Regions from separate parts of the Pseudomonas sp. RSB 5.4 genome, predicted to be linked through region 1. Evidence: predicted binding sites of a transcription regulator. Region 1 holds the regulator's gene; each other region holds the start of a gene.

The links. The regulator FliA, encoded in region 1, starts transcription of late flagellar genes. The targets are predictions, from matches to a motif close to CTAAAGTTTNNNNNNNNNNNGCCGNTAA.
Region 2: a site for FliA is predicted at 2,768-2,795, ahead of V9L13_RS22670 (methyl-accepting chemotaxis protein). Genes of this name have one in related genera too.
Region 3: a site for FliA is predicted at 5,075-5,102, ahead of motA (flagellar motor stator protein MotA). Genes of this name have one in related genera too.

The regions. Positions count from the first base shown of each region.
Region 1 is NZ_CP146986.1:120,503-127,706, reverse strand. It holds gene V9L13_RS00550 (chemotaxis response regulator protein-glutamate methylesterase) at 1-883, opposite strand, end outside; gene V9L13_RS00545 (chemotaxis protein CheA) at 933-3,206, opposite strand; gene V9L13_RS00540 (protein phosphatase CheZ) at 3,242-4,030, opposite strand; gene V9L13_RS00535 (chemotaxis response regulator CheY) at 4,048-4,419, opposite strand; gene fliA (RNA polymerase sigma factor FliA) at 4,586-5,326, opposite strand; gene fleN (flagellar synthesis regulator FleN) at 5,323-6,153, opposite strand; gene flhF (flagellar biosynthesis protein FlhF) at 6,267-7,204, opposite strand, start outside.
Region 2 is NZ_CP146986.1:5,008,191-5,015,394, forward strand. It holds gene V9L13_RS22665 (amino acid ABC transporter ATP-binding protein) at 1-661, shown strand, start outside; gene V9L13_RS22670 (methyl-accepting chemotaxis protein) at 809-2,725, opposite strand; gene V9L13_RS22675 (16S rRNA (uracil(1498)-N(3))-methyltransferase) at 2,952-3,659, opposite strand; gene tatC (twin-arginine translocase subunit TatC) at 3,656-4,447, opposite strand; gene tatB (Sec-independent protein translocase protein TatB) at 4,444-4,893, opposite strand; gene V9L13_RS22690 (twin-arginine translocase TatA/TatE family subunit) at 4,903-5,184, opposite strand; gene V9L13_RS22695 (phosphoribosyl-ATP diphosphatase) at 5,210-5,542, opposite strand; gene hisI (phosphoribosyl-AMP cyclohydrolase) at 5,535-5,936, opposite strand; gene ubiB (ubiquinone biosynthesis regulatory protein kinase UbiB) at 6,017-7,204, opposite strand, start outside.
Region 3 is NZ_CP146986.1:5,170,336-5,177,539, reverse strand. It holds gene rsgA (small ribosomal subunit biogenesis GTPase RsgA) at 1-950, shown strand, start outside; gene V9L13_RS23360 (TIR domain-containing protein) at 1,162-1,569, shown strand; gene V9L13_RS23355 (caspase family protein) at 1,572-2,531, shown strand; gene V9L13_RS23350 (toll/interleukin-1 receptor domain-containing protein) at 2,531-3,022, shown strand; gene motB (flagellar motor protein MotB) at 3,075-4,151, opposite strand; gene motA (flagellar motor stator protein MotA) at 4,155-5,006, opposite strand; gene V9L13_RS23335 (HDOD domain-containing protein) at 5,173-6,711, shown strand; gene rhdA (thiosulfate sulfurtransferase) at 6,753-7,204, shown strand, end outside.

The DNA of each region.
Region 1 (7,204 bases):
TGTAATTCAGACGCTCGTCGCCCGGGAGGATTTTCACCGCACCACGGCCGTCGATCATCATCTGCTTGCCACCCGGCGCCAGCAGCGCCAGGCCCGGACGCAGGATGTCGCCATCCTCGGCTTCCTTGACGCTGATGCGGCACAGCTTGTCCAGACGCTCGGCAAACGCCTTGGTGAACGCCGCCGGCATGTGCTGGATCAGCACGATCGGCGCCGGGAAGTTCGCCGGCAATTGAGTCAGCACCCGTTGCAGCGCAACCGGGCCGCCGGTCGAAGTACCGATGGCCACCAGTTTGTAGGCTTTGCGTTTCGGTGCCGGCGACGCAGCGCTGGCCGCCGGCGCGCGAGCAGGTGCTGGAGCCGGGGCCGGACGCGTCGGAGCTGCAGCGCTGTGGCTGCTGAAACTCGAAGCCGCTGGCGCCGGGGCGGGTGCAGGCGTCGGTGCAGCGGCCGGAGCCGGCGCACTGTAGGCACTGAAACGACGATTACTGCGCGAGATGCTGTGAACCTTCTCGCACAGCAGTTGCTTGACCTTCTCGGGATTGCGCGAGATATCTTCGAAATTCTTCGGCAGGAAATCCACCGCGCCGGCGTCCAGCGCATCCAGGGTGACCCGGGCGCCTTCATGCGTCAGCGAGGAGAACATCAACACCGGAGTCGGGCAGCGCTGCATGATGTGCCGCACCGCCGTGATGCCATCCATCATCGGCATCTCGTAGTCCATGGTGATCACGTCCGGCTTGAGGGCCAGGGCCTGATCGATCGCCTCTTTACCGTTGGTGGCCGTGCCGACCACCTGGATGCTCGGATCCGCTGAAAGAATTTCCGAGACGCGGCGGCGGAAAAAACCCGAATCGTCCACCACCAGGACTTTGACTGCCATAAACACTCCATTAGGCGCAGCGGGACGTCGTCGACCCGCTGCCCCGGATTCAAATACGCCGTGCGGCGTAACGCTTGAGCATGCTTGGAACATCGAGGATCAGAGCGATGCGGCCGTCACCGGTAATGGTGGCGCCGGACATGCCCGGAGTGCCCTGGAGCATTTTGCCCAATGGCTTGATGACCACTTCTTCCTGGCCGACCAGTTGATCGACGACGAAGCCGATCCGCTGAGTGCCCACCGAAAGGATCACCACATGGCCTTCACGCTGCTCTTCGTGAGCGGCGGAGCTGACCAGCCAGCGCTTGAGGTAGAACAATGGCAGCGCCTTGTCCCGCACGATCACCACTTCCTGGCCATCCACCACGTTGGTGGTCGACAGGTCGAGGTGGAAGATTTCGTTGACGTTGACCAACGGGAACGCAAACGCCTGATTGCCGAGCATCACCATCAGGGTCGGCATGATCGCCAGCGTCAGCGGCACCTTGATGACGATCTTCGAGCCCTGGCCCTTGGTCGAGTAGATGTTGATCGAACCGTTGAGCTGGGAAATCTTGGTCTTCACCACGTCCATGCCGACACCGCGGCCGGACACGTCGGAAATCTCGGTCTTGGTCGAGAAACCCGGGGCGAAGATCAGGTTGTAGCACTCGGTATCGCTCAGGCGATCGGCCGCGTCCTTGTCCATCACACCGCGTTTTACCGCGATCGAACGCAGGACGTTCGGGTCCATGCCCTTGCCGTCGTCGGAGATCGACAACAGGATGTGATCGCCTTCCTGCTCGGCCGCCAACACCACACGACCGCCGCGGGCCTTGCCCGACGCTTCGCGCTCTTCCGGCGACTCGATGCCGTGGTCGACCGCGTTGCGCACCAAGTGGACCAGCGGGTCGGCCAGGGCCTCGACAAGGTTTTTGTCGAGGTCGGTTTCTTCACCCACCAGTTCCAGGTTGATCTCTTTCTTGAGCTGACGCGCCAGGTCACGAACCAGACGCGGGAAGCGCCCGAAGACCTTCTTGATCGGCTGCATCCGGGTCTTCATCACCGCGGTCTGCAAGTCAGCCGTGACCACGTCGAGGTTCGACACGGCCTTGGACATGGCTTCGTCGCCGCTGTTGAGGCCCAGGCGCACCAGACGGTTACGCACCAGTACCAGTTCGCCGACCATATTCATGATTTCGTCGAGACGCGCGGTATCGACACGAACAGTGGTTTCGGCTTCGCTGGCCGGTTTTTCCGGTGGCGGAACAGCGGCGGCACGCGCCGGCGCCGGTGCAGCAGCGGCGGCCGGTTTTGGCGCTTCGGCTTTTGGCTCAGGCTTGGGTGCAGCTTTCGGTGCAGCAGCCGGTGCAGCGGCGGCCTTGGCGGCTGGCGCGGCCACAGTCGACGCGGTGCCCGCAGCAGCGGCGCCGACATCGGTGAACTTGCCTTTGCCGTGCAACTCATCGAGCAGCGATTCGAATTCGTGATCGCTGATCAGATCACTGCCGGCGGCAGCGGCAACCGGAGCGGCTGGCGCAGCCGGTGCCGAGGCAATCGCCGACTCGAGTGCTTCAACGGCAAAGTTACCCTTGCCATGCAACTGATCGAGCAGTGCTTCGAATTCGTCGTCGGTGATGTCCGAGCTGTCACCGGCAGCCGGTGCCGCCGGAGCGGCCGCTGTCGGTGCCACGGCGTCTGGCGCGAACTGGCCCTTGCCGTGCAACTGATCGAGCAACGACTCGAATTCAGCGTCGGTAATTTCATCGCTCGCTGCCGTATCGGCAGTTGGCGCAGGTGCAGCAGCGGCCGGGGCTTCGGCTTCAGCCTTGACGGCGTTCAGCGAATCCAGCAGCTGTTCAAATTCGTTATCGGTGATGTCGCCGGAATCGCCTTCGACGACCAGCTCTTCGATCATCTCGGCCACTGGCGAAGCCGGGGCTTCGTCCGCCGATTGCGGTTCGGCCAGACGCGCCAGCGCAGCCAGCAGTTCCGGGGTTGCAGCAGTGATCGGTGCACGCTCACGGACTTCGCTGAACATGCTGTTCACCGCGTCCAGTGCTTCAAGCACCACGTCCATCAGTTCTGCATCAACGCGACGCTCACCCTTGCGCAGGATGTCGAACACGTTTTCGGCGATGTGACAGCACTCCACCAGCTCATTGAGCTGAAGGAAGCCGGCGCCCCCTTTTACAGTGTGGAAACCGCGAAAAATTGCGTTGAGCAGATCTGCGTCATCCGGGCGGCTTTCCAGCTCGACCAGTTGCTCGGACAGTTGCTCAAGAATCTCGCCGGCCTCAACCAGGAAATCCTGAAGGATCTCTTCATCGGCGCCGAAGCTCATTAATGGGGTGCTCCTACAGGTCTAAAAACCTAAACTCAAAATCCAAGGCTGGATAACAAATCGTCCACATCGTCCTGACCGGACACAACGTCTTCTCGTTTATCGGCATGAATCTGCGGACCTTCACCCTGCGAGAGATGTTTTTGTGGATCTTTTTCTGCAAGCATCGCGGCACGGTCGTGTTCGATGCCCGCAAAGCGGTCAACCTGACTGGCCATGAGGACGAGTTTGAGCAAATTGCTTTCGACTTCGGTGACCAGCTGGGTCACACGCTTGATCACTTGACCGGTGAGGTCCTGGTAATCCTGAGCCAGCAGGATGTCGTTGAGGTTGCTCGACACCGCACGGTTGTCCGTGCTGCTGCGTGACAGAAAACCGTCGACCCGGCGCGCCAGCTCGCGGAACTCTTCAGCCCCGACCTCGCGACGCATGAAGCGGCCCCAATCGGTGCTCAGGGCCTGGGCTTCTTCAGCCAGGCCATTGACCACCGGGGTGGCGCTTTCCACCAGATCCATGGTGCGGTTGGCCGCGGCTTCGGTCAGCTTGACCACATAGCCCAGGCGTTCGGTGGCGTCGGTGATTTGCGACACTTCCTCGGCCTGCGGCATGTGCGGATCGATCTGGAAATTGACGATCGCACTGTGCAGTTCGCGTGTGAGCTTGCCCACTTCCTGATACAGGCCGCGGTCACGGGTCTGATTGAGCTCATGGATCAGTTGCACAGCGTCGCCGAACCTGCCTTTTTCAAGGCTCTCGACCAGTTCGACCGCGTGTTTTTTCAGGGTCGACTCGAAATCGCCCTGTGAAGATTCGTTATGCTCCATAGCTCCCCCGCGCGTCATCAGCCGATGCGTTCGAAAATCTTCTCGATTTTGTCTTTCAACGCCTGAGCCGTGAAAGGTTTGACCACGTAGCCGTTCACACCGGCCTGAGCGGCCTCGATGATCTGCTCGCGCTTGGCTTCAGCGGTCACCATCAGCACCGGCAGATGCTTGAGTTTTTCATCGGCACGCACGTGGCGCAGCAAGTCGATACCGGTCATGCCCGGCATGTTCCAGTCCGTTACCAGAAAGTCGATGCTGCCGCTGTTGAGCACCGGAATGGCGGTAGTGCCATCGTCGGCCTCGACGGTGTTGGTGAACCCAAGATCCCGCAGCAGGTTCTTGATGATCCGCCGCATCGTTGAGAAGTCATCAACGATGAGGATTTTCATGTCTTTGTTCAATTCGACCTCCAAGCAGTCTTAAACGCGCCCAGCACCTGGACGCGCCACTTCAATCAATCGGCGCAGCACTCGAAGACTGTCTGGAGCACAACAGAGCAAGACCGGTGCCGTTCATCACCGCACCAGCCTCGTTCGCAGTGTCCCCACACTGCCTTCAGCGCGCTCGCCACTCCCCCAAACGCCCCCGCAAACGGGCCGCGCACTGGCTGTGTAACTGGCTGACCCGCGATTCACTGACGCCAAGGACTTCACCGATCTCCTTGAGGTTCAGCTCTTCGTCGTAGTACAGCGCCAACACCAGTCGCTCACGCTCCGGCAAATTGGCAATCGCGTCCGCCAGCGCCGCCTGGAAGCGTTCATCTTCCAGATCGCGTGACGGCTCAAGATGAGCACTGGCGCCATCCTCGTGCAGCCCTTCGTGTTCGCCGTCCTGCAACAGGTCGTCGAAACTGAACAGCCGGCTGCCCAGGGTGTCATTCAAAATCCCGTAGTAATCGTCGAGACTCAATTGGAGTTCGGCCGCAACCTCGTGATCTTTAGCGTCACGGCCGGTTTTAGCTTCAATTGCCCGAATTGCGTCACTGACCATACGGGTGTTGCGGTGAACCGAGCGCGGTGCCCAATCCCCTTTGCGTACTTCGTCGAGCATCGCGCCGCGGATCCGGATGCCCGCGTACGTTTCGAAACTGGCGCCTTTGCTGGCGTCGTATTTGGTCGAGACTTCGAGCAGGCCGATCATCCCGGCCTGAATCAGGTCTTCAACCTGCACACTCGCCGGCAAGCGCGCCAGCAGGTGATAGGCAATGCGCTTGACCAGTGGCGCGTAACGCTCGATCAACTCGTACTGCGCGTCACGTGCCGACTTCTTGTAGTAGTTCATACCGCTGGCGGTCATAGCACAGGCCCTGCCGTTTGCTGCACGAGGCGCTCGACGAAAAACTCCAGGTGGCCACGCGGGTTGGCAGGCAGCGGCCAGGTATCGACCTTCTGCGCGATCGCCTTGAACGCCAGCGCGCACTTGGAACGCGGAAAGGCTTCATAGACCGCTCGCTGCTTCTGCACTGCCTTGCGCACGCTTTCGTCGTACGGCACCGCGCCGACGTATTGTAAGGCGACGTCGAGGAAGCGATCCGTGACCTTGGTCAACTTGGCGAACAGGTTGCGCCCTTCCTGCGGGCTCTGCGCCATGTTGGCCAGCACGCGGAAGCGGTTCATGCCGTAGTCGCGGTTGAGCAGTTTGATCAGCGCGTAGGCGTCGGTGATCGAGGTCGGCTCGTCGCAGACCACCAGCAACACTTCCTGCGCGGCGCGGACAAAACTGACTACCGAGTCACCAATACCTGCAGCGGTGTCGATCACCAGCACATCGAGGTTGTCGCCGATGTCGCTGAAGGCCTGAATCAGACCGGCGTGTTGTGCCGGGCTCAGGTGCACCATGCTCTGGGTGCCGGAAGCGGCCGGCACGATGCGGATCCCGCCGGGGCCCTGCAACAGCACGTCGCGCAGCTCACAGCGGCCTTCGATGACATCGGCCAAAGTGCGTTTGGGGGTCAGTCCCAGCAGAACGTCGACGTTCGCCAGCCCCAGATCGGCGTCCAGCAGCATGACCCGACGGCCAAGCTCTGCCAGCGCCAGAGACAAGTTCACTGACACGTTAGTCTTGCCGACGCCACCTTTGCCGCCGGTCACCGCGATCACCTGTACGGGATGCATGCTGCCCATGTTATTTCTTTACCTTGTCTTGCATAGACGGAGGCCACATTACTGGCTGCGCGTTCTCAACCGGAACAATGCATGGCAGACCATCGATGTAGGTACAAAAACTGTTCATTACCTCAGCCAACCTGCTTGGTCGGGCTGTGGTAGATATCAGCGAACATGTCAGCCATGGCTTCTTCGCTGGGTTCTTCCTGCATTTGCACGCTGACGGCGCGGCTGACCAATTGATGACGGCGCGGCAGATGCAGATCATCCGGAATCCGTGGGCCGTCGGTCAGGTAGGCGACCGGCAGTTCATGACTGATCGCCAGGCTCAACACTTCGCCAAGGCTGGCCGTCTCATCCAGTTTAGTCAGGATGCAGCCGGCAAGCCCGCAACGCTTGTAACTGTGATAAGCGGCGGTTAGAACCTGTTTCTGGCTGGTGGTTGCCAGCACCAGATAATTTTTTGAACGGATGCCACGCCCGGCCAGACTTTCCAGCTGCATGCGCAGTGCCGGATCGCTGGCCTGCAGGCCGGCGGTATCGATCAGCACCACGCGTTTGCGCAGCAGCGGGTCGAGTGCCTGCACCAGCGACTGGCCCGGATCGACGTGCGTAACCGGCACATTGAGAATCCGCCCCAGGGTCTTGAGTTGTTCCTGGGCGCCGATGCGGAAGCTGTCCATGCTGACCAGCGCAACATTCTGCGCGCCGTACTTGAGCACGTAGCGCGCCGCGAGTTTGGCCAGGGTGGTGGTCTTGCCCATGCCGGCCGGGCCGACCATGGCAATCACCCCGCCCTCTTCCAGCGGCTCGACTTCTGGCACGGCAATCATTCGCGCCAGGTGCGCGAGCAGCATGCGCCAGGCCTGACGCGGTTCTTCGATGTCGGTGATCATCGCCAACAGGTCGCGCGACAACGGTCCGGACAGACCGATACGTTGCAGACGGCGATACAGATTGGCTTGTGCCGGACGGCTGCCTTGCAGCTGATTCCAGGCCAGGGTGCCGAGCTGCACTTCCATCAGCTCACGCAAACTGTTCAATTCGAAACGCATCGAATCCAGCGCAC
Region 2 (7,204 bases), 1.4 Mb from region 1:
CACCACGGTGGCCAAGGGCGAAGTTCTGGTGGTGATCGGCCCGTCCGGTTCCGGCAAGTCGACCTTCCTGCGCTGTCTCAACGGCCTGGAAGAATTCGACTCGGGCTCGGTGAGCATCGATGGCCTGCAACTGGCCGACCCGAAAACCGACGTCAACGCTTACCGCCGCGAAGTCGGCATGGTCTTTCAGCACTTCAACCTGTTCCCGCACATGACCGTGCTGGAAAACCTCTGCCTGGCGCAGAAAGTCGTGCGCAAGCGCGGGCAAAAGGAAAGCGAGGCCAAGGCCCTCGCGTTGCTGGAAAAGGTCGGTATTGCGCAGAAGGCGCGGGAATACCCGTCACGCCTGTCCGGCGGTCAGCAACAGCGCGTGGCGATTGCCCGGGCGCTGGCGATGGACCCGAAAGTGATGTTGTTCGACGAACCGACTTCGGCCCTCGACCCGGAAATGGTCGGTGAAGTGCTGGACGTGATGAAGAACCTGGCCGTTGAAGGCATGACCATGGTTTGCGTGACCCACGAAATGGGTTTCGCCCGGGAAGTGGCGGATCGGGTGCTGTTCTTCGATCACGGCAAACTGCTGGAAGATGCTTCCCCAGCCGAGTTCTTCGATGCACCGAAGGATCCGCGGGCGCAGGCGTTTCTGCGCCAGGTCCTGTAATTTTCAGCGCCTGATCTGGCGCCTTCGCGAGCAAGCCCGCTCCCACAGTTGACCGAGTTGTCCAGGCGGACGCGGTCCAATGTGGGAGCGGGCTTGCTCGCGAAGGCATCACCTCGGATTTCAATCAACCGAGGTATTCGCATCACCTCAAACCTTGAACCGCCCCACCAGCATCTGCAGATGCGTCCCCAGCCGCGCCAGCTCAACACTCGACGCCGCGGTCTCTTCACTCGCCGCCGACGTCTGATCCGACACATCCCGCACATTCAGCACGCTACGGTTGATCTCCTCGGCCACGGCACTCTGCTGCTCGGCTGCCGCTGCAATCTGCTGGTTCATCGCCTGAATCGCCGAGACGGTGCGGGTGATGCTTTCCAGCGAACCGCCGGCACGGCGGGTCAGTTCGACGCTGCTGTCGGTCAGGCTGCGGCTGTTGTCCATGATCGTTGCCACTTGCTGGGTGCCGTTCTGCAGGCCGACGATCAGTTCTTCGATCTCTTCGGTGGACTTCTGCGTGCGCTGGGCGAGGCTGCGCACTTCATCGGCAACCACCGCAAAACCACGCCCGGCCTCACCGGCACGCGCCGCTTCGATCGCGGCGTTGAGCGCCAGCAGGTTGGTTTGCTGGGCTACCGATTTGATCACGTCGAGCACGCTGCCGATCTTGTCGCTCTCGCGTTTGAGCTCACCCATGGCTTCGGTCGAATGACCGACTTCAGCGGCCAAACGCTCGATCTGCGCGATCGCTTCACCCACCACTTTGTCGCCTTCGCGGGCCTGTTGATCGGCGGCCACGGCGGCTTCGGAAGCTTCCTCGGCGTTGCGCGCGACTTCCTGCACGGTGGCAGCCATTTCGTTCATGGCGGTGGCGACCTGATCAGTCTCGATCTTCTGATTGTTGACCCCGGCGCTGGTCTGCTCGGTCACCGCCGACAGCTCTTCAGCCGCACTGGCGATCTGCGTAACGCCGTCGCTGATGCCGCCGATCAGGTCGCGCAGGCCTTGGGTCATGCTCTGCATCGAACGCTGCAACTGGCCGAGTTCGTCGCGGCGTTGCGACACCAGGTTATGGGTCAGGTCGCCGGCAGCCACGCGTTCAGCGACTTTCAGGGTCTGGTTCAGCGGAATGATGATCTGCCGAGTGATCGCCCACGCCGCCAGCAGGCCGAAGGCCACGGCCAGCATGGTGGCGATGATCAACTGGTTTTTGGCTGCTGCGGCATCCGTGTCGCGCACGATAGTCTGAGAGTCGGTGAGTTGTTTGCTGACGTCGGACAGCAGGTCACCCTGCGTCGACATGCGGGCCAGCGCCTTGGCACTGGCGACCTGCGAGTCGCGGAACTGGCTGACGGCTGCGCGGTAAGCCTTGAGCGAGTCGGTGGCCTGTTGCAGGTTGGCGATGTGCTGCTCAGGCAATTTGGCCGGCAGGGTTTCGAGGTTTTTCAGGGCATTGTCGATGGCGTCGAGCGCAGGCTGCTCGGCTTCGGTCTTGCCGCTGTAGGTGTAGCCGCGCACCTGGAAGCGCGCCTGCTGGATCAATTTGCTCAGGTCGATGACCGCGTTGAACTGGGCGACGCTGTCGCCCTGCAACATGGACTTCTCCACCTCGGCGACCTTGGCCACGGCGTTGTCGGCGGTGGCGCCGAGTTTGCTGCGGGCGTCTTCGCGGTTGGCGCCGGCCTGGATCAAGTCGTTGAAGGCGCGCTTGTATTCGGCGACGGCGGCCAGTTGCTGGTCGACCTTCGCTGCGTCAGCCGGTTGTTCAATCTCGCCACGCGCAGTTTGCAGACCACTTTCGAGTTTACCGAGCAAGTCGTTGACCGCTCCTGGACCTTGTTCGCCCCGGCGCATTTCGTAGTCCAGACGCGCCAGACGCAGATCCTTGGTCAGCTCGTTGAGACTGGAGATAAACCCGAGCTTGTCGCCGCGACTGATGATGCCGTTCATGCCGGTCCAGCCGGTGAAGGTGATCAATAGCGTCAGCAACAGCACCAGGCCGAAACTGATCCCCAGCTTGCGTTTGACGCTGACGTTTCCAAGATTCTCGGCTAACCAACGGTACATGCGACGACTCCCCTCGGACCACTAATTGGACTTATGGGGACTGTATCGGCTGGGGGGTGGCAATCTGTAACCCGATTTGTCTGGAACGTAGCGGCATTGTGGCGAGGGAGCTTGCTCCCGCCCGGCGGCGCAGCCGTCGCAAAACCGGCAAACACATTTTCATCTGAAGGAAGAGCAATGGCCGCTTCGCGCCCAAGCGGGAGCAAGCTCCCTCGCCACAGTCCTTTTAGAACAGGCGGGCGAGCAGGGCGGTGACGGCGGTTTCGACGCGCAGGATGCGCTCGCCCAGTTGCACCGGTTGCAGGCCGGACTTGCCCAGCAGGTCGATTTCGTAGGGGATCCAGCCACCCTCGGGGCCGATCGCCAGCGTCACCGGTTCGCTCAATGCGCGCGGGCAGGGCGGGAAGTTACCGGGATGGCCGACCAGACCGAGGGTGCCTTCGCTGATCGCCGGCAGGCGATCTTCGACGAACGGCTTGAAGCGTTTCTCGATGATGATTTCCGGCAGCACGGTATCGCGGGCCTGTTCGAGACCGAGGATCAGATTCTCGCGAATCGCTTCCGGCTCGAGAAACGGCGTCTGCCAGAAGCTCTTCTCGACGCGGTAGCTGTTGACCAGAATCACCTTCGACACACCCATGGTCGCCACGGTCTGAAACACCCGCCGCAGCATCTTCGGACGCGGCAGGGCCAGTACCAGGGTCAGCGGCAACTTGGCCGGCGGTGACTGATCGAGGCTGACGCGCAATTCCGCTTCGCCGGCCTCAAGGCGCAGCAGTTCGGCCGAGCCCATCAAGCCATTGATGCGCCCGACCCGCAGGCTGTCGCCGACTTCCGAGCGATGCACTTCCTGCATGTGGGTCAGGCGCCGGTCACGCAGCACGACGCGGTCGGCCGCGATGAAGTCGGCCTCTTCGAGCAACAGCAGGTTCATGCCTGGGTCGCTGGCGGCTGGTCGTTGTGATCGTCGGCCGGATTTTCGTCCGGGCGTTCGCGCTTGCTGACCAGGCTGCCGAACAGAATGCCGATTTCAAACAGCATCCACATCGGTACTGCCAGCAGGGTCTGCGAGAAGATGTCCGGCGGCGTAAGGATCATGCCGACCACGAAGCAGCCGATGATCACGTACGGGCGAATCTTCTTCAGGTATTTGACGTCGACCACGCCGATCCACACCAGCAGCACCACGGCCACCGGGATTTCGAACGCGACGCCGAAGGCGAAGAACAGCGTCATCACGAAGTCGAGGTAACTGGTGATGTCGGTCATCATTTCCACGCCGGCCGGGGTGGCGGCGGCGAAGAATTTGAAGATCAGCGGGAACACGAAGTAATAGGCGAACGCCATGCCGGTGTAGAACAGCAGGATGCTGGACACCAGCAGCGGCACCGCGATGCGTTTCTCATGCTTGTACAGGCCCGGCGCGATGAAGCCCCAGATCTGATGCAGGATCACCGGAATCGCGAGGAACAGCGAGACCATCATCGTCAGCTTCAGCGGCGTCAGGAACGGCGACGACACATCCGTGGCGATCATCGTCGCGCCGACCGGCAGGTACTGGCGCAGCGGCGTCGAGACGAAGGTGTAGATCTGCTGGGTGAACGCGAACAACCCGGCGAAGATGATGAACACCGCCGCCACACAACGCAGCAGGCGGGTGCGCAACTCGGTGAGGTGCGATACCAGCGGCATGTGCTGGTCGTTTTCGGGAAGATCGCTCATGGGGCTCGCGGCGGCAGTGTGGAGTCGTGAGGAGCTGACGCAATAGGCGCAGCCGCAGGTGCAACGGGTTCGACAGGCTTCATGATCGGCGCAGCTTCAGCGGCTGCGGCAGAAACGTGTTCGACGCTCGCCGGCTGCTCCGCAACGGGAGCCGCAGGCGTCTGCTCTGCCACTGGCTGCACGGGCGTCGGCTCCTGCTGAACCGGCGTGAAAATCTTCCGCGCCTCCTGCTCCAGCGACAGGATGTGCTCGTTGTGCAGTTGCCGACGGATCTCGTCGGCACCGATCTCACGTTCAACTTCCTGTTTGATCGCGTTGAAGCTGCGCTTCAGCCTGCCGACCCACAGGCCGGCGGTGCGCGCAGCGCCCGGCAGACGCTCGGGGCCCAGCACCAGCAGGGCGACGAGGCCGACGAGCAGCAGTTCAGAGAAGCTGATACCAAACATTTGTCAGTCTCACACGTCTTTGCGGATCGGCTCTTCGACTTTCTGCGCCTGCACGTCGATGGTGTGCGGCGGGTTGGCCTGAGCGGTGGCCTGCGGCTGCACCGGTGGAACGGGCTGCGCAGGCGTTACGGTCGGATCGGCGGCCGGTTTTTCGTCATCGTTCATGGCTTTACGGAAGCCCTTGATTGACTCGCCGACGTCGGTGCCGAGGTTTTTCAGTTTCTTGGTGCCGAACACCAGCACCACGACTACCAGAATGACGATCCAGTGTTTCCAGTCAAAAATGCCCATGTTGCTGTTCCTCTCTAAAAATTGTTCAGGCGGACGGACGCGAGGCTTTCTCGACGTGTCCGGACAGACCGAAGCGACGATCCAGTTCATCCAGCACGGCCTGCGGATGCTGCCCCAGTTGGGCGAGCATGACCATGCTGTGGAACCACAGGTCGGCAGTCTCGTAGATCACATCGCTGCAGTCACCGCTGATGGCGGCGTCCTTGGCGGCAATAATGGTTTCGACCGACTCTTCGCCGACTTTCTCCAGAATCTTGTTCAGGCCCTTGTGATACAGACTAGCTACATATGAGCTGTCGGCCGCTGCGCCTTTGCGCTCTTCGAGCACTTCGGCCAGGCGAGTCAGGGTGTCACTCATGTTTATGTCCTGCGGAATAGATAGCGTGCGGGTCTTTCAGAACCGGGTCGACTGTCTTCCAGTCACCGTTTTCGTAGACGCGGTAAAAGCAGCTTTGACGGCCGGTATGGCAAGCGATGTCGCCGATCTGTTCGACCATCAGGATGATCACGTCGGCATCACAGTCCAGGCGCATTTCATGCAGGGTCTGTACGTGGCCGGACTCTTCGCCCTTGCGCCACAGCTTGCCACGGGAACGTGACCAGTAGATTGCACGGTTTTCCGCAGCGGTCAGTTCCAGCGCTTCGCGGTTCATCCAGGCCATCATCAGCACGCGTCCGGTCTTGTGATCCTGGGCAATCGCCGGCACCAGGCCATCCGCGTCCCACTTGATCTCGTCCAGCCAGTTTTTCATCTTCGACTCCGACAGCGAACCCCCACTTCGATAGTCGGGTTCAGGCGTTGAAACAGTGTGCCAGCCGATCAGCAAACTGGCTATCGGCGAACGACCAGATACAAGCCGACTGCCACCATGATGCCCGCCGGCCAATGCCCCAGTTCGTGCAACGGGCCGCCGGCGGCAAGGATCGTCCCGCCCGCCAGATGCGCGCAACCGAGCAGGCGCAGGAACCAGTCGTCCTTGCGTTTGTGCCACGGTGGCGGCGGGTCGTAGGCGTGCGGTTGCGACATGCGTTCGAGCAGGTCGCGGGCCATGTTGGCCAGGTGCGGCAGCTGTTCGAACTGGCTCTGCACGTTGCCGAGCAAGGCTTTCGGGCTGACGCGCTCGCGCATCCAGCGCTCGAGGAACGGCTGCGCGGTGTTCCACAGATCCAGATCCGGGTACAGCTGACGACCGAGGCCCTCGATGTTCAGCAGGGTCTTTTGCAGCAACACCAGTTGCGGCTGCACTTCCATGTTGAAGCGCCGCGCGGTCTGGAACAGGCGCATCAGCACTTGGCCAAATGAAATATCTTTTAACGGTTTTTCGAAGATCGGCTCGCACACGGTGCGGATCGCCGCTTCGAATTCGTTGAGTTTGGTTTCCGCCGGCACCCAGCCCGAATCGATGTGCAACTGCGCCACGCGGCGGTAGTCGCGCTTGAAGAAGGCGAACAGGTTGCGCGCCAGGTAGTCCTGGTCTTCCGGGGTCAGGCTGCCGACGATGCCGCAGTCGATCGCGATGTACTGCGGGCTCCACGGGTTGACGGTGCTGACGAAGATGTTGCCCGGGTGCATGTCGGCGTGGAAGAAACTGTCGCGGAACACCTGGGTGAAGAAGATCTCCACGCCGCGCTCGGCGAGCATTTTCATGTCGGTGCGCTGGTCGGCGAGGGTCGCCAGATCCGTCACCTGAATCCCGTAGATGCGTTCCATCACCAGCACTTTCGGCCGGCACCAGTCCCAATAGACCTGTGGCACGTAGAGCAGCGGCGAGCCTTCGAAGTTGCGCTTCAACTGGCTGGCGTTGGCCGCCTCGCGCAGCAGGTCGAGTTCGTCGTAGATGGTTTTTTCGTAGTCCTGCACCACGTCCACCGGGTGCAGCAGGCGGGCGTCGGCCGAGACCTTTTCGGCGGCGCGGGCGAGGATGAACAGCCACGCCAGATCTTGGGCGATCACCGGTTTCAGGCCCGGGCGGATCACCTTGACCACCACTTCTTCACCGGTTTTCAGCTGCGCGGCATG
Region 3 (7,204 bases), 1.2 Mb from region 1:
GCGAGTCCTCGGCGGTCGAAGCCCTCGAGGGCGGCGATCTGGGCCCTGAGCAACACGGCCTGGTGATCGCCCACTTCGGTGTACAGGTCGAAGTCGAGGCCGTGGACGGCGAACAGGCCGGCCAGGTTTTCCGTTGCCACCTGCGCGCCAACCTGCCGGCACTGGTGACCGGTGATCGGGTGGTCTGGCGCGCCGGCAACCAGGGCATCGGGGTGATCGTCGCGCAACTGCCGCGCAGCACCGAACTCTGCCGCCCGGACAGCCGTGGCCAGCTCAAGCCAGTCGCTGCCAACGTCGACATGATCGTCATCGTCTTCGCACCGCTGCCCGAGCCGCACGCCAACCTGATCGACCGCTACCTGGTCGCCGCCGAACACGCCGGCATCCGCCCGTTGCTGCTGCTGAACAAGTTCGACCTGATCGACGAGCAGAACGCCCCGGCGCTCAACGCGCTGCTGGCGGTGTACCGCACGCTGGGTTATCCGGTGCTGGAAGTCTCGGCCCATCACGGCAACGGCATGGAACAGTTGCAGAAGCAGCTCGACGGGCGCATCAGCGTGTTCGTCGGCCAGTCCGGTGTCGGCAAGTCGTCGCTGGTCAACAGCCTGTTGCCGGAAGTCGAAACCCGCGTCGGCCCGCTGTCGGAGTTGTCCGGTCAGGGCACGCACACCACGACCACCGCGCGCCTGTTCCACTTCCCTGGCGGCGGTGAGCTGATCGACTCCCCGGGTATCCGTGAGTTCGGCCTGGGCCACGTCAGCCGCGCCGACGTCGAAGCCGGCTTCATCGAGTTCAACGACCTGCTCGGCACCTGCCGCTTCCGCGACTGCAAGCACGATCGCGAACCGGGTTGCGCCCTGCTCAAGGCCCTCGAAGATGGCCGCGTGCAGCAGCAACGGATGAACAGCTACCGCTCGATCATCGCCAGCCTGCCGGAAAACGGCTACTAAACATCTGCACCGGCAGCCCTCGTCCGAGGGCTGCCGGATGTCGGACCACGCCTGACACATCCCCCGACCGTTTAAACGTCAGACCTTTCTGACAGGCCTGCTCGCGCCTGCCTGCAGGACATTTCTCTTTCCGCGCGCAGACCTTGCGGGCACTTTAGAGATGCCTAAATTGGGTTGTTCCTTCGCACCTTCGCGACCTTCGAGGAACCCCATGCAGACCTACCATTTGTTCATCAGCCATTCGTGGAACTACGCCCACGCCCACGACAATCTGGTGCGCCTGCTCGGCGCCAAACCGGATTTCACTTTCAAGAATTTTTCCGTGCCGCCGCACAACCCGATCATGGGCGCGCAGACCGACAAGCAGCTCGAGGAAGCCATCGAAAACAAGATCCGTCCGTGCTCGGCGGTGCTGATCATGGCCGGGATGTATTCGACCTACAGCAAGTGGATCAACAAGGAAATCGAGATCGCCAAACGCATGGGCAAAGTGATCATCGCGATCAAGCCGTTCGGCGCCGAGCGTATTTCCACGGTGGTACGTGAGGCGGCACACGCCGAGTGCGCGTGGAACACCAACAGCATCATCGGTGCGATCCGTCAGCACACGGCGGTGTAAACATGCGCAAGGGACTGTTTATCGGCATCAACCACTACGCGCACGTTTCGCCCTTGAGCGGTTGCTGCAACGACGCCATGGCCATGGCGTCCGTGCTGAAAACCGACGCCAACGGTGACCCCAACTTCAAGAATGTGGTGCTGACCTCGGCTGAAGACGACCTCGGCCGAGGCAAGCTCGAAGACCAGATTCGCGAGCTGTTCTCCGGCGACTGCAACGTCGCCCTGCTGTACTTCGCCGGGCACGGCGGCTTCGACAGCGACAACGATGAAGGCATGCTCCTGCCGCAGGACTATCGCAGCGCCAAGGACGGCATCCGCATCAGCGACATTCTCAACTGGGCCGCCAAAGCCACGAAAATCAAAAACAAAGTGATCATCCTCGACTGCTGCCAGAGCGGCGCGGCCGGCGAAGTGCGCGCCTTGCGCAGCGAAAGCAGCGTGGTCGGCGAAGGCATGACCATCCTGACCGCCTGCAAAAAGGAAGAGCCGGCCCTGGAAGGTGCGCAACACGGCGTGTTCACCGGTTTACTGTTGCAGGCCCTGCACGGCGGTGCGGCGAACATCCTCGGCAAGATCACACCGGGCAGCCTGTATTCCTTCGTCGACAACGCACTCGACGCCTGGGAGCAGCGCCCGGTGTTCAAGACCAACGTCTCGCAGTTCATCTCCCTGCGCGAAGTCTCGCCGCTGATCCCCAAGGAGATCCTGCGCAAACTGCCGGAATGGTTTGCCGAAGCCGAATCGACGCTCCGCCTCGCCCCCAGCTACGAACCCACCGAGGCCACATTCGACCCGGAGCACGGCGAGGTCTTCGCCCAACTGCAAAAGTGCAACCGCCACAGCCTGATCGAACCGGTCGACGCCGAACACATGTATTACGCGGCCATTCACTCCACTGGCTGCCGTCTCACGGCGCTCGGCGCCTATTACCGCGAACTCGCCATAAAAGGACACTTCTGATGCCCGTATTCATCAGCTACCGCCACATGGATCGCCCGCAGGCCATGGCGATCAATGCCCAATTGATGCAGGCCAACATCAAGACCTACCTCGACGTGCTCGACCCGGAATCGCAGACCACCGACGACATCACCGGGGTCATCACGCGCAACATCACCGAATGCACGCACCTGCTGGCGGTGGTGTCGGAGAAAACCGCGTTGTCGTGGTGGGTGCCGTTCGAAATCGGCGAAGCGACGATCAGCAACCGGCGGATCTGTTCGTTCCGCACCGGGCCGGCGCAACTGCCGGAATACCTGGACAAGTGGCCGAAGCTGAGCACGCCCACGGATGTCGATTTCTTCATCGAGGCCTATCGCAGCGAAGGCACGATCAAACGCTCGATGACGCTCGACTCGGTGACCGGCAATCAATCGACGCGCAGCGCCAACAAGATCAATGCCGAGATGTTCCATGAGGGGCTGAAGAACCGGATTCGCCGCGGGTTCTGAGGTCAATCGACAGCCACAAAAAAGCCGACATCGCTGTCGGCTTTTTTGTGGGTCACTGCTTCGGCGCGGGCGCCGGTGCGGCGGCTGGTGGAGCCGCCGGCGCGGGCGCCGCAGTCCCCGGCACTGCCGGTTTCGGTGCGGCGTCGTCGAACAGGTTCAAGCGTTCGCGCAACTCGTGCGCCGGCACTGGTTGCTGATCTGCCGGCAGCGCGTTCGGATCGACCGGCGTTGCCGGAGCGGCGCCGTTCTGACCTTCGGCGGCGGGCTTGGCCGGTTCGGCACCTTGCGAGCCTTCGATGGCGGCCTGGGCCTTCTTGGTCAGGACCACGATGTCGATGCGGCGGTTGACCGGGTTGAACGGATCTTCCTTGTCGAACAGCGCCGACGAGGCATAACCCACCACCCGCGCCACTTGCTCGTCCGGATAGCTGCCGGCAACCAGTGCACGCCGCGCGGCGTTGGCACGGTTGGCCGAGAGTTCCCAGTTGCCGAAATCGCCGGTGCCGGTATACGGCTTGGCATCGGTATGGCCGCTGATGCTGATCTTGTTCGGCACCGCTTTGATGGTGTCGGCCATGGCCAGCAGGATGTCTTCGAAGTACGGTTTCAGGCGTGCGGAACCTGAGTCGAACATCGGCCGGTTCTCGGCGTCCATGATCTGGATGCGCAGGCCGTTCGGGGTGATCTCGAACAGGATCTGGTCCTTGAACTTCTGCAGTTGCGGGTTCTCGTTGACCTTGTTCTGCAGTTCTTGCAGCAACAGTTCCAGGCGCTCTTTCTCGACTTGCTCGGCCATGCCTTCGACCTGCTCGGTGTCGACCGTGACCTTGTCCGGTTGCGGCTGCGACTTCACCTCAGGGTTGAGGGTGTTTTCCGGCGCCAGGGTCGGCGTGCCGCCCAGATCGATGATGTACGGCGTACCGCTTTCGGAGAAGCCGACCGGATCCTTGAAGTAACCGGCGATGGCGATCTTCTGCTCAGGCGTTGCAGTGGACAGCAGCCACAACACCAGGAAGAACGCCATCATCGCCGTGGCGAAGTCGGCGAAGGCGATTTTCCACGCCCCGCCGTGGTGCCCACCGGCTATGCGCTTGACGCGCTTGATGATTATCGGCTGATTATTTTCCATGGCTTAACGACCGCGAACGGCTTGTTCCAGCTCGGCAAAGCTTGGACGGTGCGCCGGGTACAGAACCTTGCGCCCGAACTCCACGGCCAGCGATGGCGGCATGCCGGAAGCCGAAGCCACCAGCGAGGCCTTGATGGCTTCGTAGACGTTCAGTTCTTCCTTGGCATCGTGCGCCAGGGAGTGCGCCAACGGCCCGAAGAAACCGTAGGCCGCGAGAATACCGAAGAAGGTACCGACCAGTGCCGCACCCACGTGCAGGCCAATGGATTTTTGATCGCCCTCACCCAGCGAAGCCATGGTCACCACGATACCCAGTACTGCCGCGACGATACCGAAACCGGGCATGGCGTCAGCGATACCGTTCACCGCATGGGAAGGGTGCTCGAGGTCTTCCTTGAGGCTGTAGAGTTCCATGTCGAACAGGCCTTCCAGCTCATGCGGAGCCATGTTGCCGGAGGACATGATGCGCAGGTAATCGCAGATGAACGCAGTCATGCGCTCGTCTTTGAGCACGGCCGGGTACTTGGCGAAGATCGGGCTCGCAGCGGCGTCTTCGATATCGCCTTCGATGGCCATCATGCCTTCGCGGCGGCTCTTGTTGAGGATCTCGTAGATCAGGCCGAGCACTTCCAGATAGAACGTGTGGCTGAAGCGCGAACTGAACATGCTCAGGGATTTCTTGAGCACGTGCATCGTCATGTAACCGGGGTTGGCCTGCAGGAATGCACCGAGGGCCGCACCACCGATGATCATCACCTCGAAAGGCTGGATCAGGGCGGCAATTTTGCCGTGGGAGAGCACGTATCCGCCGAGCACGCTCGCGAATACGACGATGATGCCGATAATTTTAGCCATAGGTAGGAAAGTACTTACTGAGTCGGGTTCAAGGTCATATTCGGAAGTTAAAAAATCTCTTCTTCTACTTATCGGCAAAACTGCGCCAGACTATAGCCAGTTCAGGCGAAAAGCCAATTTAGCCCATGCCGGGCGCGTCTACAGTCAGTGAAGATCTCGTCCAGACATGGCTAATGAAACGAACGTCCCACACGTAAAACCGACCACGCTCGAGGGCTGGGTCAAGCTGCTCGATGGCGTGCGCCTGCCCGTGCCGCAAGAGGCTCACGACAAGGTTTGCCGGGCGATCCGCGACAACCGCAGCTCGCTGCGCGATATCGCCGACCTGATGCAGGACAGTCCCGCGCTGGCCTTGAGCATCATCCGTGAGGCCAATCGTCACACCCTCGGCACGATGACTGCACCGGCGGAAAATCTCGAGGTGGCGATCAACCGTCTGGGCCTTGCGCGTACCGAAGAATTGCTCGCGCGCCTGCCCGTCGAACCGCAGATGCAGATCCCCAAGGCGCTGCGCCAACTGCAGATGATCAGCCAGCACGCCACACAACAGGCCAACGGTTTTTTCGCCAGTCGCCTGGCGCGCCTGTGGCAGGACATTCATTGGGGCAGCCTGTTGTTTCTCTCGCCGCTATGGCCGCTGGCGCTGACGTTTCCAGAATTGCTCGAAGAGTGGGAAGTGCGGGTTATCCACAAGGGCGAATCGGCCCCGGTCGTCGAGAAGCAACTGTTTGGCGTGCGCCTGCTGAAGATCGCCGAGGCGCTGGTACAGGTCTGGCACCTGCCGATCTGGGTGCAGCAAGGCTATAAACTGCTGCTCAGCGAACAGCGCGAACTGGTGAAAGTCCTGCGCATCGCCCGTGACAGCGAGCATCCGCTGCGCCAGCAGAATCGCCTCGACGACGATCCGACCCTGCGCCGCTGGCTCAACCAGCCGGCCAACACCGTGTTGCTGGCCAACGGCCTGGCGCTGTCGGCGCAACAGGCCTGGGACAGTCCGCACAGCGAGCGCTGGCAGTACCTGACCAGCCTTTATCTGCAAATCTCGATGGACGAGGTGCAGCAGCAGTTGCACCAGCAAGCGGCCAACAGTGCGCGCCAGCATGCAATGCCCGATCTGTGGCACCCGGCCGTTTCATTATTATGGCCGTGGGGCACCCATCGGTTGCCGGCCGGGATGCTGCCGGCGGCCGCGCCGAGTGCCGAGGATCTGACTCAATGGCGCCGGCAATGCGCCGAACTGCTGGCCGAGCCAAGCCGCTTCACCAATGCCATGAGCCTGACCGTCGCCGCGCGTGATGCGCTGGTCGCCAGTGGCATGCGCCGGGTGATGATTCTGATGGCCGACCGCACGCAGTCCAATCTGCGGGTGCACCAGACCTTCGGTTTGCCGAAGGAAGCCGCCGCGCTGAATTTTGTCGTCAGCCAGAGCAAAGTTCTGCAACGGTTGCTCGCGCAGCAGGCACAGGTGCGGATCAACCCCGAGAACAACGCGCAATTCTCCGCGCTGCTGCCGCAAGGCCTGCGCACGCTGTTCCGCGGCGAACACCTGTTCCTGCGCTCGCTGGTCAATAACGGCCGGGTGATCATGATCGTGGTCGCCGACCAGGGCGGTGGGCCGTTCGCCGACATCAGCGTGCAGGCTTTCGGCAAAACCGCGCAGTGCATCGAAAAAGCCCTGCACAGCTTTAGCAGCCGTGGCCGATGAGGCTGCGCTACAATCCCCCCTTTGTGCTCTGGAGACCTCACATGTCTGACTTCTCTGGCTTGCCGCTCGTCATCGAACCGAGCGACCTGCTCCCTCGGCTGGATGCCAGCGAACTGATTCTGGTGGACCTGACCAGTGCCGCCCGCTATACCGAGGGCCATCTGCCAGGCGCACGCTTTGTCGATCCGAAGCGCACCCAGCTCGGCCAGCCGCCGGCGCCGGGATTGCTGCCAGCCAAGGCCGATCTGGAAGCCCTGTTCGGTGAACTGGGTCATCGCCAGGACGCGGTCTACGTGATCTATGACGACGAAGGCGGTGGCTGGGCCGGACGCTTCATCTGGTTGCTCGACGTGATCGGTCACGACAAGTACCACTACCTCGACGGCGGTCTGCCGGCGTGGCTGGAAGCGGGTATGCCGATGTCGATCCAGGTTCCGCCTGCGGTGGGCGGCCCGGTGGCGCTGACCCTGCACGACGAGCCGACGGCCACCCG